4 regions of the Streptomyces sp. URMC 123 genome follow, and region 3 is predicted to be linked to each of the others. Evidence: riboswitches for the same ligand, from Rfam matches in the RefSeq annotation. Region 3 holds a riboswitch; each other region holds the start of a gene.

What was found. Region 3 has a riboswitch for cyclic di-AMP ahead of ACSNOD_RS03335 (C40 family peptidase). Riboswitches for the same ligand answer to the same signal wherever they lie in the genome.
Region 1: linked by a shared signal. The riboswitch ahead of ACSNOD_RS26580 (M23 family metallopeptidase) and the one ahead of ACSNOD_RS03335 (C40 family peptidase) in region 3 are both predicted to bind cyclic di-AMP.
Region 2: linked by a shared signal. The riboswitch ahead of ACSNOD_RS21100 (C40 family peptidase) and the one ahead of ACSNOD_RS03335 (C40 family peptidase) in region 3 are both predicted to bind cyclic di-AMP.
Region 4: linked by a shared signal. The riboswitch ahead of ACSNOD_RS17430 (M23 family metallopeptidase) and the one ahead of ACSNOD_RS03335 (C40 family peptidase) in region 3 are both predicted to bind cyclic di-AMP.

What each region holds. Positions count from the first base shown of each region.
Region 1 covers NZ_JBPQTV010000338.1:2,108-5,291, forward strand. The annotation lists gene ACSNOD_RS26575 (hypothetical protein) at 1-901, opposite strand, end outside; cyclic di-AMP (ydaO/yuaA leader) riboswitch at 1,372-1,600, shown strand; gene ACSNOD_RS26580 (M23 family metallopeptidase) at 1,611-2,759, shown strand.
Region 2 covers NZ_JBPQTV010000198.1:2,589-5,772, forward strand. The annotation lists gene ACSNOD_RS21095 (ATP-binding protein) at 1-417, shown strand, start outside; gene ACSNOD_RS21100 (C40 family peptidase) at 710-1,243, opposite strand; cyclic di-AMP (ydaO/yuaA leader) riboswitch at 1,248-1,422, opposite strand; gene ACSNOD_RS21105 (urease subunit gamma) at 2,422-2,724, shown strand; partial or broken gene ACSNOD_RS21110 (urease subunit beta) at 2,739-3,047, shown strand.
Region 3 covers NZ_JBPQTV010000012.1:23-3,206, forward strand. The annotation lists partial or broken gene ACSNOD_RS03330 (DMT family transporter) at 1-934, opposite strand, end outside; cyclic di-AMP (ydaO/yuaA leader) riboswitch at 1,299-1,453, shown strand; gene ACSNOD_RS03335 (C40 family peptidase) at 1,457-1,930, shown strand; gene ACSNOD_RS03340 (undecaprenyl-diphosphate phosphatase) at 2,066-2,941, opposite strand; gene ACSNOD_RS03345 (PP2C family protein-serine/threonine phosphatase) at 3,184-3,184, opposite strand, start outside.
Region 4 covers NZ_JBPQTV010000137.1:9,470-12,653, forward strand. The annotation lists gene ACSNOD_RS17420 (M16 family metallopeptidase) at 1-11, shown strand, start outside; gene ACSNOD_RS17425 (M16 family metallopeptidase) at 38-1,405, shown strand; cyclic di-AMP (ydaO/yuaA leader) riboswitch at 1,754-1,908, shown strand; gene ACSNOD_RS17430 (M23 family metallopeptidase) at 1,923-2,717, shown strand; gene ACSNOD_RS17435 (GntR family transcriptional regulator) at 3,004-3,184, shown strand, end outside.

The sequences.
Region 1 (3,184 bases), on a different contig from region 3:
CGTCCTCGACCGAGGGGCCGTGCCGGGGGTCGAAGAAGCACGGCGGCCTGCGTTCGGGCAGCGGACGGCCCTCGCGGCGGGCGGCGAGCACGGCCAGGGCGAAGCGGCCCTCCTCCAGGGCCTCGGTCACGGCCCGCACGTCGTCCGGGTGGCGGGCGGCCGCCATGGCGGCCTTCGCGCGTTCGTAGGCGTCGAGCCCGCGCCCGTAGTCCTCGCGCATCGCGTCGTCCGCCTCGGGCGACGCCGGCTGGAAGTCCAGCCGGTCGAGCTCCTCGCCGAAGGCGGTGATGTCCTCGTCGACGACGGTCCGCAGGCGCTCCAGCTGGGCCCGTTCCTCCTCGGCCCGGCGCTTCTTGCTCCGCTGATGCATCAGGAACGCTCCGCCGCCGCCCGCGGCGAGCAGGGCGACGAGCGCCACTGCGGCGCCGGCGCCGAGGCCGCCGCCGGAGGAGCCGCTGTCCCAGGAGGACGGCGCCCGGCCGTTCGCCTGCCGGAGCGCGTCGTCGACGAAGCTCTCCAGCTGGGCCGCGGCGTCGCCCGGGTGGGACCGCCCGACCTCGCCGGTGAGGTTGCTGACGGCGTTGCGCGGCATCACGCGCGGATCGGCGCCCGCGCTGAAGCGGTCACCGAGCTGGACGGCGTACACGCCGGTGATCCCGGTCTTGGCGCGCAGGTCCTGGAGGAGCGTGCCGGGCGGGTACTCGGGCGCGGTGGGCAGCACGGCCACGAAGACCGGCTTGCCCGCGTCCTCGATCTTGTCGGCGAGGGCCTTGGCGCGGTCCGGTGGGAGTCGGTCGGACGCCCGCGGGTCGACGTAGACGGGCCCGTCGTGCAGGGCGTCCGCGGCGGCGTCGAGGCCGTCGGCCGCGCGGGCGCTCGTGGTGGTCGCGGCGGCCGCCATCAGCAGCGCCGTGAGGAGTGCGGCGAGAAGGGCGAGGGGACGCACCCGTATCCGCCGCGCCTGCCGCCTCCGCGGCCGGCGCGCCGATCGGCTGCCCGCCCGGCGCGATGCGCTGGTCATATGTACGACGCTACCCGATGCGCGCCGTTTATCCGCAGGGTGCGGGCGTCATCGCTTCACGGGGTGAGCGTGGGGATGCGCCGCGTCATCGCCCCCGAAGGGAGGTCCCGGGCAGGGGGGCCGCGGAGGCGCGAGCGGGGCGGGCCGCATCGCATAACAACTGATGAACGATCAGATGAAGGCAGGTTTGACGAGGGGGGATCAGTTCGGGCGCATAGATGGGGAAATGGCCGGAGAAGGTCACCTGTCGGTTCGCAATGATCAAGCTGCGCGGCTTGGAAAGAAGTGACTCTTTCTATTAACGTTCGATAACGCAGTGCGGTCGTCCCAGCTGCCACAAGAGGCGGCACCGTGCGCCGTCGCCGAATCCCGCACCACGAGGAACCGGGGAACCACCACCCTGGGGTGAATCGGTGCCTCCACCCGCCCATGGGCCCGTCCAGGCGCCCATGGACCACGGATCACAGCTCGCGGCCCCGCGCCGCGTCACGATCACGGGTCGCCGTCGTGGAGGAGCCGTAGGAGACCTTCCTGCTCCGAACCCGTCAGCTAACCCGGTAGGCGAGGAGGAAGGAAGGAGAGCGCCCGCATGGCGCCCAACACCCCCACCGGTTCGGCCGGATACCCCGGATTCGTCGCCGAGCCCCCGGCCGGCGGCGGCGAGGGCGGCACCTGGAACCCCACCGCGGAGTCCGTCGCCCCGGTCCGCGGCCGCCATCGCGTGGTCAAGCAGCGCGGCGGCTCGATGGCCCGCAGCTCGGCCGTGCTGGGTGTCGGCGTCATCGCGGCGGTCGGCGCCGGCGGCATGGCCACTGCCAAGGAGCGGCCCCCGGTCTCCATCGCCGTGCCCGACCTCTCCCGGGTCGTGAACCAGCTCCCCGACGCAGAGTCCCTGCCGGGCATCGGCTCTCTGGTGAGGGGCGACGCCGCCGCCGAGGGTGCCACCGCGGGGGACGCGGGCACCGCGCGGCAGGCCGCCGCCCCGCTCACCCAGGCCGGCCTGACCACGGCCGAGGCGGAGCAGGGCACCGGCGCGGGCGAGGCGCTGCGCGCCCGCATCATGCGCCAGGCCGAGCAGCAGCAGTCGGCGGCCGACGCCGCGGAGCGCACCGCCGCCGAGCGCGCGGCGGCCACGTCGGCGGCGGCGGAGGCCGCGGAGACCGCCCAGGCGCAGGCCGAGGCGGAGGCCGCGGAGGAGGCGAAGCGGAAGAAGGCCGCGGAGGACGCCCAGGCGCAGGCCGAACGCGCGGGGGGCGGCGGCGAGGAGGACGGCGGCTCGGGCGGCTCCGGCGGTTCGGGCGGCGGTGACGAGGACGGGTCCGGGGGGACGGCCAAGGCGTCGGGCGGCCATGTCGCGCCACTGGCCTCGTACACCCTGACCTCGACCTTCGGCGAGTCCGGTTCCATGTGGTCGCGCAACCACACCGGCCAGGACTTCGCCGCCCCGACGGGCACCCCGGTCAAGGCCGTGCACGGCGGCACCATCACCCAGGCCGGCTGGGCGGGCGCGTACGGCTATCGCATCGTGCTCACGCTGCCGGACGGTACGGAGATCTGGTACTGCCATCTGTCGTCGATGACGAAGACCTCCGGTTCGGTCGGGGCCGGCGAGACCATCGGCCGGGTCGGCGCCACGGGCAATGTCACCGGACCGCATCTGCACCTGGAGGTCCGGCCGGGCGGCGGCTCGCCCGTCAACCCGCTGTCCTGGCTGCGCGGCCACGGCGTCGACGTCTGAGCGGGCGGCTGCGGGGGCCATAACCGGAACGTGCCGGGGTCCGCAACCGGAACGGATTTCGCTGGGCAGCGGGCCGCCGCCGGGCCCTCTCGTAAGGGCCGCGTCCGCCGAACACCCCGTACGGGAACGGGAAACCCGTGGTCGCGGCGGTGCGTTTGCGGCCGTACATCGCATGCATGAGCCTTGGTCGTACGGGAACCCGCTTCGGCGACTTCCGCGACGAGGAGGGTGCGATGACGACCGCCGCTCACCGAGAGGATCACGGGGAGGACCAAGGGGACTGCCGGGGAACGGGGCGCATCGTCCCCAAGGCGGCCCAGGGGAGAGACCAGGGCCCGGCCCCGGCCGGAGACGCGCCGAGGGGACCGGGCGACGACCCCGGGGGCAGGGGTGAGGGCGGCCCCCGAATAGCCGAGGGCTCCCGA
Region 2 (3,184 bases), on a different contig from region 3:
GAAGCATCCGTCACGCTGCCGAGCGATCCGGCGTCGGTCACCCGGGCGCGGAGGTACGTGACGTCCGTCCTCGGCGAATGGGGGCTGCCGGACGGCGCGGAGGAGGCGGACACCGTCCGCGTCATCGTCTCCGAGCTCGCCACCAACGCCGTTCAGCACACGTTCGGACTCTCGCCCACCTTTACGGTGAAGCTCCATCTCGACCGGGACGAACAGCTGCGGATCGGGGTGACCGACAGTCACCCGCGCTGGCCGAGGCGGCTGCCCGCCGCGGTGCAGCAGGACAACGGCCGGGGCATGGTCATCATTCGCTGGCTCACCGCCGAGTCGGGCGGCAAACTCTCCGTCATTCCGACGGCGGAGGGCGGAAAGACGGTATGGATCGCGCTGCCGTGGCCGGTTCCCGCCGCGCATTGAGCGAAGAGGTCGTTGAAAGGCGCGAGGACAGGGCCGACGAGGCCCGGGGGGCCGTGCCGAATACCGTCACGTATTGCGGCCGAAAGGTTCTCGTAATCGGCGCGCAATAGTGCCTGTCGCTTTTCGGCCGCGCGGGCGCCCGTCCGCGGCCGGCACCGAGGGGACGGCACCGGGGACGGCATCAGGGACTGCGCCGGGGAGGGCATCGGAGGCGGCGCCGGGGACGGCGCAGCACCGAGGGACGGCTCGTCCTTCGCGGTGCCCGGCCTCGGCCGGGCACCGCTCGGCGGTTTCAGTTGACGCGTCCGTAGGAGACGCTACGGGTCCAGATCTTCTCCAGGCGCACCACGGCGCCGCGCTTGGGGGAGTGCCAGATTCTGCCCTGCCCCGCGTAGATGCCCACATGGTGGATGTAGCCACCGGAGTGGAAGAAGACCAGATCACCCGGCTGGCGCTGGGACGCGGGGACGTGGGTGGTCCGGTTGTACTGGGCCGCGGCCGTGCGGGGGAGCTGCTTGCCGACTCGCTTGAAGGAGTACTGCGTCAGCCCCGAGCAGTCGAAGCTGTACGGCCCGGCGGCACCCCATCGGTACGGGGCGCCCTTCTTGGATGCCGCTATGTGCAGCGCCTTCGTGGACGCTGTCAGGGACTGGGCCTCCGGCGCGGCGCCGGGGACCAGCAGGGTCCCGCCGACGGCCGCGAGAGTGAGGGCGGAGACGGCGCCGGCCCGGGAGATGAACGCCGGGCGAGCGGACGGTGAGCGGTTCTCGGCGGAGGGGTCTTCTGCGGAATGATCTGTGGAACGATGATGTCCATGCGCGGACATGCGCAAACCCTTCGTCATCCGCCTATGAAGGATGACCTGTCGGGTTCGGGCTGGCGAAGATGCCCGGCCGCTGCTGCGGCTTCACCCCAAGGGGCGGCGGCGTGGTGTGCGGTCGCCCCGGACTGCTCGGGTCCTCCACTCCTGCCGATTCCCTGATGTCGACCAGGCGTCCGGTGCGGCGGCAGGACTCGGCGTGCGCCCGGACCGCCCCGCCACGGCGGCGGGGGCTTGTCGTCGAAGCGATCGTCACGCACCGCCGCCGCCGATTCCGAGTCGAAACGGCCGTTTGTGAGCCTCCTCACGACTGCTCCGTTCAGGTGGACAAAACCCCATTCGCTCCGGACGGGCTTTCCGGCACGAGCCTCTGACCAGCGGCGGAGCGGATCGTACGAGGCGGGGGCTCGGCGTCCTGCGCAAGTCGATCAGGCTGGTCGTCCAGTGATCCCTTCGCCGATCGAGTGAGCCCGATCGGCGTAGGGCGGGTCGGTACGGCGATCCGCCGCCCTCAACTTGGCTGTGCCGGTGGCACGGTGACCGGGATCGCGCGCCGTTCCCCGACCCCCGCTCAGGGGGTTCGCACCGCGGTGAGGTGGTGTGCGCCGCGTTCGCCGCGCTCGTCCGCCGGTCTCGGCGTGACACGCGGCGCGACGGGCCCGGGCCGCGGTCCCCGGCCGCAGCGGTCGGGCGGGCCCGCGCACCGACCGACGACCCGTACGACGCCGCGTCAGTTCGTGTGCTCCGCAGCCGACTTGGGGCGCTGGCGCCTCGCCGTGCCGCGACGCGGGGCTCGCCGCGGGAGTGGGGGAGCGCCCCGCTCGCCGCCGTCGGGTTCGCCCCGGTCACCGGTCGCCGCCCGCCCGCGCCAGGCGGTCGCCATGGGTCGCACCGCGGGCGGCACGATCGTCACCGCGCGCCGCACGCGCCGTCCGGCGACGGTGATCGCCGATGTCCATGGGGACGCAAAAGGACAGTTAACACGGTGGAAAAGGTTGCGCAGTAATGTGCAATTCCCTCGCCCGAGCGGAAGAACCGCACTTCAGCGGGGGTTTGACCTCGGATAGTGTCCCGCTGCGTCCAGGCGGGACCCGGGGTCGGCACAACTGCCGCGCGCCGGTGTGAACCGCCGGGCGCCCATCGCCCGTGAACGGGGCGAAGGGGACGACTGTGAGGTGGGAAGCGTGCAACTGACTCCGCATGAGCGGGACCGACTGCTCATTCATGTGGCCGCCGACGTGGCGCGCAGGCGCCGGGACCGCGGAGTGCGCCTCAACCACCCGGAGGCGGTCGCGCTGATCACCACCCACATCCTGGAGGGCGCCCGCGACGGCCGCACGGTGGCCGAACTCATGGCGTCCGGCCGTACGGTCCTCACCCGGGACGACGTCATGGAGGGCATACCCGAGATGATTCACGACGTCCAGGTCGAGGCGACCTTCCCGGACGGCACCAAGCTGGTCACCGTCCACGAGCCGATCGCGTGACGGGGGCCGCGCCGATGATCCCCGGAGAGATCCTGCACGCGCCGGACCCCGTGGTGCTCAACGAGGGCCGCGAGGTGACCCGGCTGACCGTGCTCAACGCGGCCGACCGGCCCGTCCAGGTGGGCTCCCACTACCACTTCGCCGAGGCCAACCCCGGTCTGGACTTCGACCGGACCGCGGCGTACGGCCTGCGGCTCGCCGTCGCCGCCGGCACCGCCGTGCGCTTCGAGCCGGGCATCCCCGTCGAGGTCGAGCTGGTGCCCCTCGCCGGCCGGCGCGTGGTGCCGGGGCTGCGCGGGGAGACGGGCGGAGCGTTGGACGCGCGGCGCGCGTCGCCGCGCCCCGGGGCGTCGCCGTCCGCCGCGGCCCGCTCCCCGCTCCCGGCCGGAGCGACGGCGCCACAGGCAGGGGTGGCGAACGCGTCCGACGCCGGGCGTCCGCCGGCGCCGGCCGGCGCGGG
Region 3 (3,184 bases):
CGGCCTCGGCGTCGCGCGGGGCTTCGGGCGCGCGCTCCCGGCGCCGCGGCCCGCCGCCGGCCCGGGGCACCGTACGGGCCCGGCCCCGCGCCGCCGCCGTCTCACGGATCAGCGTCAGCAGCCCCAGCACCGTCACCACGGCCGCCGCCAGCACCAGCAGCGCGCCGCCGAGGCCGTAGCGGATGCCCTCGTCCAGCAGCGCCAGGCCGATCAGGGAGGCGATCACGGGGTTGACGACGGTGAGCGTGGCCAGCGGCGCCGTCAGCCCCGCCCCCCGGTACGACGCCTGCGACGTGGCCAGCCCTGTCACCGCGAGCACCGCGACCGCGACCAGCAGCGGCAGCTCCGCCAGCAGCGCCGCGCCCCGCCAGGCCGCGGCCGAGGTGATCGTCCAGTCGTCCACCACCGCCTTGACGAAGACCGACGCCACACCGAACGACACCCCGGAGGCGCAGGCCAGCGCCACCGCCCGGGCCGTGGGCCGCCCCCATCGCGCCGTCACCCCGGCCCCGGTCAGCACCCCGAGCGTGCCCACCGCCACGGCCAGCTGCTCGGCGCCGGTCAGGGGGCGGGACTCGCCGGAGCCCGTCAGCAGCAGCATCCCGGCCAGGCCCGCGGTGACCAGCACGGCGCCCCACCGTCCCGCCCGGCTCACCGGCCGCTTCACCCACACGGCCGCCATGGGCAGGGCGAACACCACGGTCAGCACCCCCAGCGGCTGAACGACGCTCAGCGGCCCCCAGCCCAGCGCCATCACATGCAGCAGGGCGCCCGCGCCGTTCAGGGCCACCGACGCCCACCAGCGCCCCTGGCGCAGCAGCGGCGCCCACCCCGGGGCGGAGCCGGCGGCGAGCCGCTCCTGCACGACGGCCGCGGCGGCGTAGGCGACGGCGGAGAGCAGGGCCAGTGCCACCGAGAGGGCGAGGGGGCTCATGTCCGGCCCCGGCGAGGGCGTCCGTTGCCGTTCATGCCACAACCTTCCTCCCGTACGGCCGCGTTGTCGTCGTCCGCCGGTCGGCTCCGGGTGTACTGCCGGTGGAGTACGGGGGCGGGCGCGGGCCGTCGTACGACGTGGCGGGGGCGGCCGGTGACCCGGGGTCAGGAGTGGTGCACAGCCGCCCTCATGGGGAGAAATCCGGCGGGACACGCCCGACCGAATGAGTAGTGAACATGTTCACAGAAGGCCGTTTCGGCTCTGAATTCGATCGGTTGATGGCGCAGTATCCATGACTGACGTTCAAGCCCCCGTCGTCGGGACGGGGCCGTCCGGGCGGACGCCGAGTCCTGCCACCACCCGGACGTGACCGACGCAGACGAGTTGGCAGGAGCGGGAGACCCGAGCACGACGGGCCACGACAGCGGTGGCCCTTGGGGTGAAGCCACGCATTGGCCGGGCACCTTCGCAGCCCGAACCCGACAGGTCATCTTTCGCAGGCGGATGACGAAGGGTTCACCCATGTCCGCGCGGACGCACATACCCACGCTCATGTCCCGGGCCGGCGCCACGGCCGCCCTCACCACCGCGGCCGTCGCCGCGACGGTCCTCGTCCCGGCGATGTCCGGCGGCGCCGAGGCCGCGAGCCCGGCCGGCACGGCGCTCAAGGCCGCCGCGGCCAAGCGGGGCGCCCCGTACCAGTACGGGGCGGCGGGCCCCAACCGGTTCGACTGCTCGGGGCTCACGCAGTACGCCTACAAGCGGGCCGGCAAGAACCTCCCGCGCACGGCGGCCGCCCAGTACAACCGGACCCGCCACATTCCCGCCTCCGGCCGACAGGCGGGCGACCTGGTGTTCTTCCACTCCGGACGGAACGTCTACCACGTCGGCATCTACGCGGGTAACAACACGATCTGGCACTCGCCGAAGCCGGGCAAGACCGTGCGCCAGGAGAAGATCTGGACCAACAGCGTCTGGTACGGCCGCGTGAGCTGATTCGGGCGAACCGGCCCCGGCGAACCGGCCCTGCGAACCAGCCCCGGTGCACCGGCCCCGGTGCACCGCCCGCGGCCGAAACGCAGCCGCCCCCGGCCCATGACGGGCGGGGGGCGGAAGCCGCTTCTCGACGGGTCAGCCCACGGACTGGCCCGCGTCCGGTTCCAGGACGCCCATCGCCACCAGGATGATCAGGGCGATGCCGAGCAGGATGCGGTAGACCACGAAGGGCATGAAGCTCTTGGTCGAGATGAACCGCATGAACCACGCGATCACCGCGTATCCCACCACGAAGGCGATGACCGTGGCGAAGGCCGTGGGGCCCCAGGCGACATGGCCCTCGCTCATGGCGTCCTTGAGCTCGTAGCCGCCCGAGGCCAGCACGGCGGGGATGGCGAGCAGGAAGGAGTACCGGGCCGCCGCCTCCCGGGTGTAGCCCATCAGCAGGCCGCCGCTGATCGTCGCCCCGGAGCGGGAGACGCCGGGGATGAGGGCCATCGCCTGGCAGACGCCGTAGACGAGGCCGTCGCGCACGGTGAGCTCGGAGAGCGTCTTGCGCTCGCGGACCGCGCGGTGTCGGCCGCCGTTCTCGTCACGTGCCGCCAGCCGGTCGGCGACTCCGAGGACGATGCCCATGACGATGAGCGTGGTGGCGGTCACCCGCAGATCGCGGAACGGGCCCTCGATCTGGTCCTTGAGCGTGACCCCCAGCACACCGATGGGGATCGAGCCGACGATCACCAGCCAGCCCATCTTCGCGTCGTGATCGGAGCGCAGCGACTTGTCGAACAGCGAGCGGCACCACGCCGAGATGATCCGCGCGATGTCCTTGCGGAAGTAGATGAGGACGGCGGCCTCGGTCCCGATCTGGGTGATGGCGGTGAACGCCGCCCCCGGGTCCTCCCACTGCGCGAATGCCGCGGTCAGCCGCAGATGGGCGCTGGAGGAGATCGGCAGGAACTCGGTCAACCCCTGGACGAGCCCCAGGATGAATGATTCGAACCACGACATGAGACGTAACGCATCCAAGCAATGATCATGGCCTGACCTGCTGGACCACAGGTCACGCGGGGTTTTCCGGGCATCCGGCCGACGGGCGTGTCCCCTTCTGCGGGAGGTGGCCCGCTGCTGCGGGAGGCGGCCCGCGGCGAGCCGCCGCCGCCCCCTCGCCGACTCCTTCGACGCGGAGCCGGTCGACCGCCCTCCGCCTGACGTGCCCCCGATGAGGATCACCGGCCTCGGCGGAGGGAAGCC
Region 4 (3,184 bases), on a different contig from region 3:
CGGCCAAGTGAGCGAGACCGCTGCCGTGACCCCCACGATGACCTTCCACCCGCAGCCGCGGGGCGGCGTCGCCAAGCCGTGGGCCTTCCCGGCCCCCGAGCGCGCCACCCTGCCCAACGGCCTGACGGTCCTGCGCTGCCACCGCCCCGGCCAGCAGGTCGTCGCCGTCGAGATCAACCTCGACGCGCCGCTGGACGCCGAGCCCAAGGGCCTCGACGGGGTCTCCACGATCATGGCCCGCGCGCTGTCGGAGGGCACCGACAAGCACACCGCCGAGGAGTTCGCCGCCGAGCTGGAGCGCTGCGGCGCGACCCTGGACGCGCACGCCGACCACCCGGGCGTCCGGGTCTCCCTGGAGGTGCCGGCCTCCCGGCTCACCAAGGCGCTCGGGCTCCTCGCCGACGCGCTGCGCGCCCCCGCCTTCCCCGACGGCGAGGTCGAGCGGCTGGTGCGCAACCGGCTGGACGAGATCCCGCACGAGCTCGCCAACCCCGGCCGCCGGGCCGCCATGGCGCTGTCCCAGACGCTGTTCCCCGCCGAGTCGCGGATGTCGCGCCCCCGGCAGGGCACGCTGGAGACCGTCGAGCGCATCGACGCCGCGGCCGTGCGCGCCTTCTACGAGGCCCATGTGCGCCCCGCGACGACCACCGCGGTGGTCGTGGGCGACTTCTCCGGCATCGACCTCGACGCGGCGCTCGCCGACAGCCTGGGCGCCTGGACCGGCGGCACCGCCGAACCGCGGCCCGTGCCGCCGGTGACGGCGGACGACACCGGCCGCGTCGTGATCGTCGACCGCCCCGGCGCGGTCCAGACCCAGCTGCTGATCGGCCGGCTCGGGCCGGACCGCCACGACCGCGTGTGGCCGGCGCAGGTGCTCGGCACCTACTGCCTGGGCGGCACCCTCACCTCCCGGCTCGACCGCGTGCTGCGCGAGGAGAAGGGCTACACCTACGGCGTACGGGCGTTCGGCCAGGTGCTGCTGTCCGCGCCCGACGGCAGCGGGGCCGCCATGCTCGCCATCAGCGGCTCGGTGGACACCCCGTCCACGGCGCCGGCGCTCGCCGACCTCTGGAAGGTGCTGCGCACGCTCGCCGCCGAGGGGCTCACCGACGCCGAGCGGGACGTCGCGGTGCAGAACCTGGTGGGCGTCGCGCCGCTGAAGTACGAGACCGCCGCGGCCGTCGCGGGCACCTTCGCCGACCAGGTGGAGCAGCACCTGCCCGACGACTACCAGGCGCAGCTGTACGCCCGGCTCGCGGAGACCGGCACGGTGGAGGCCACCGCTGCGGTCGTCAACGCCTTCCCCGTGGACCGGCTGGTGACCGTACTGGTGGGTGACGCCTCCAGCATCGCGGAGCCGGTGCGGGAGCTGGGCATCGGCGAGGTCAGCATCATCAAGGGCTGACCCGCTCCGCGGCGCGCGTCCGTACGGACGGAAAGTCGACGACTGTACGGGTCGAAGCCGGTGCCCGTACGGACGGAAGGCCGGTGCCGTACGGAGCGAAGCGCGCGTCCGTACGGACCGAAGCCGGTGCGACGACCGTACGGACCCCCGTGCCGCGCGGTGAACAGGACGCATCTCGGCCCCTCTTGGGGCCCGAGGTGCGTCCTTTGTCCGTTTTATTGGAGAGGTTGCCCGTCTTTCCTGTGGCGTGCGCTACAAAAGCCCCGTTCTGTTTGCCGATTGAAAGACGAGCCGATTAGCGTCGGTCCGGCTGTTCGACCGAGCATCACAGTCGCACCCGCGACTGGCGGACAGTCATCGCCGAGTCCCCGCATGGCGCGAGCCAGGGGAGCCGGGGACCCAAACGTCCCTGGGGTGAATCGGGCGCCTTTGACGAGGGGCCCGTAGGAGACCTTCCTGCTCCGAACCCGTCAGCTAACCCGGTAGGCGAGAAGGAAGGAAAGGAGCACGCCACCCCATGGCGTTCACCCGTGCCACCGGGAAGCACCGCCGTCCGGGCCGTATGGCCCGTTCCGGCGCGAACATCGCGGGCATAGCCACCCTCGCCACCACCGGCGTCGTCGCCACCCTGGCCAGCCCGGCGGTCGCGGCGAGCGGAGAGGCGCCCTCGGTCGAGACGACCGGCCTCAACCAGGCGATCGTCATCGGTGACACGATGACCGAGACCATCGACGCCCAGGCCCAGACGCAGCAGCACATGGCCGACGAGGCCGCCGCGAAGGCGAAGGCCGAGGCCGAGGCCAAGAAGCAGGCCGAGGCGGAGAAGCGGCGCGCCGAGGCGCAGGCCAAGGCCGAGCGCGAGGCCCAGGAGCGGGCCGCCCGCGAGGCGGAGCGCAAGCGCCTGATGGCCTATGTGGCGCCCGTGGAGGGCTCCTACGTCTCCACCCAGTACAAGGCCTCCGGCGGCAACTGGTCGTCCGGCAGCCACACCGGCATCGACTTCCACGCCGCCTCCGGCACCACGGTGCGCTCGGTGGCCTCCGGCACCGTGGTCGAGGCGGGCTGGGGCGGCGCCTACGGCAACAACGTCGTCATCAAGCACGCCGACGGCACCTACACGCAGTACGGGCACCTGTCGTCCGTGTCCGTGTCCGCGGGCCAGACCGTCACCCCGGGCCAGCAGATCGGTCTGTCGGGCAGCACCGGCAACTCCACCGGTCCGCACCTCCACTTCGAGGCCCGCACCGGCGCCACCTATGGCTCGGACATCGACCCGATCGCCTACCTCCGCTCGCACGGCGTGAACATCTGATCTCTTCGAGGCTTCCTTCCGCCTTCCCCGAGGGCCCCGGCGCATGCGCCGGGGCCCTCGGGTTTCTCCCCGCCCCGCCGCGACCCTGGCCAGGACGCGTCGCGTTCCGGCCAAAAGATATGCATGAAATCACCGGCGCCATCGGAAATCGCGCCGCGCTGCCCTAGAGTCGCCGCAGCGAGGGAATTGGGTTCGTTTCGCGGTGAAGAATGTTTCCGGGGCGGCGAAAGGCGGAGGGCCGAAGAATGCGGAGTCGACGGTGAACGGCGACGCGGCGGGCGGCGGCATCCCCGCGCACGCGGTCTGCGACGCGATCCGTGACGACATCGTCTCCGGGGTCCACCCGCCCGGCGGCCGGCTGACCGAGGAGCTCCTCGCCCGCCGCCACGGGGTCTCCCGGGTGCCCGTGCGGGAGGCCCTGCGCACGCTGGAGTCCGAGGGCTTCGTCACCACCCGCCGGCACGCCG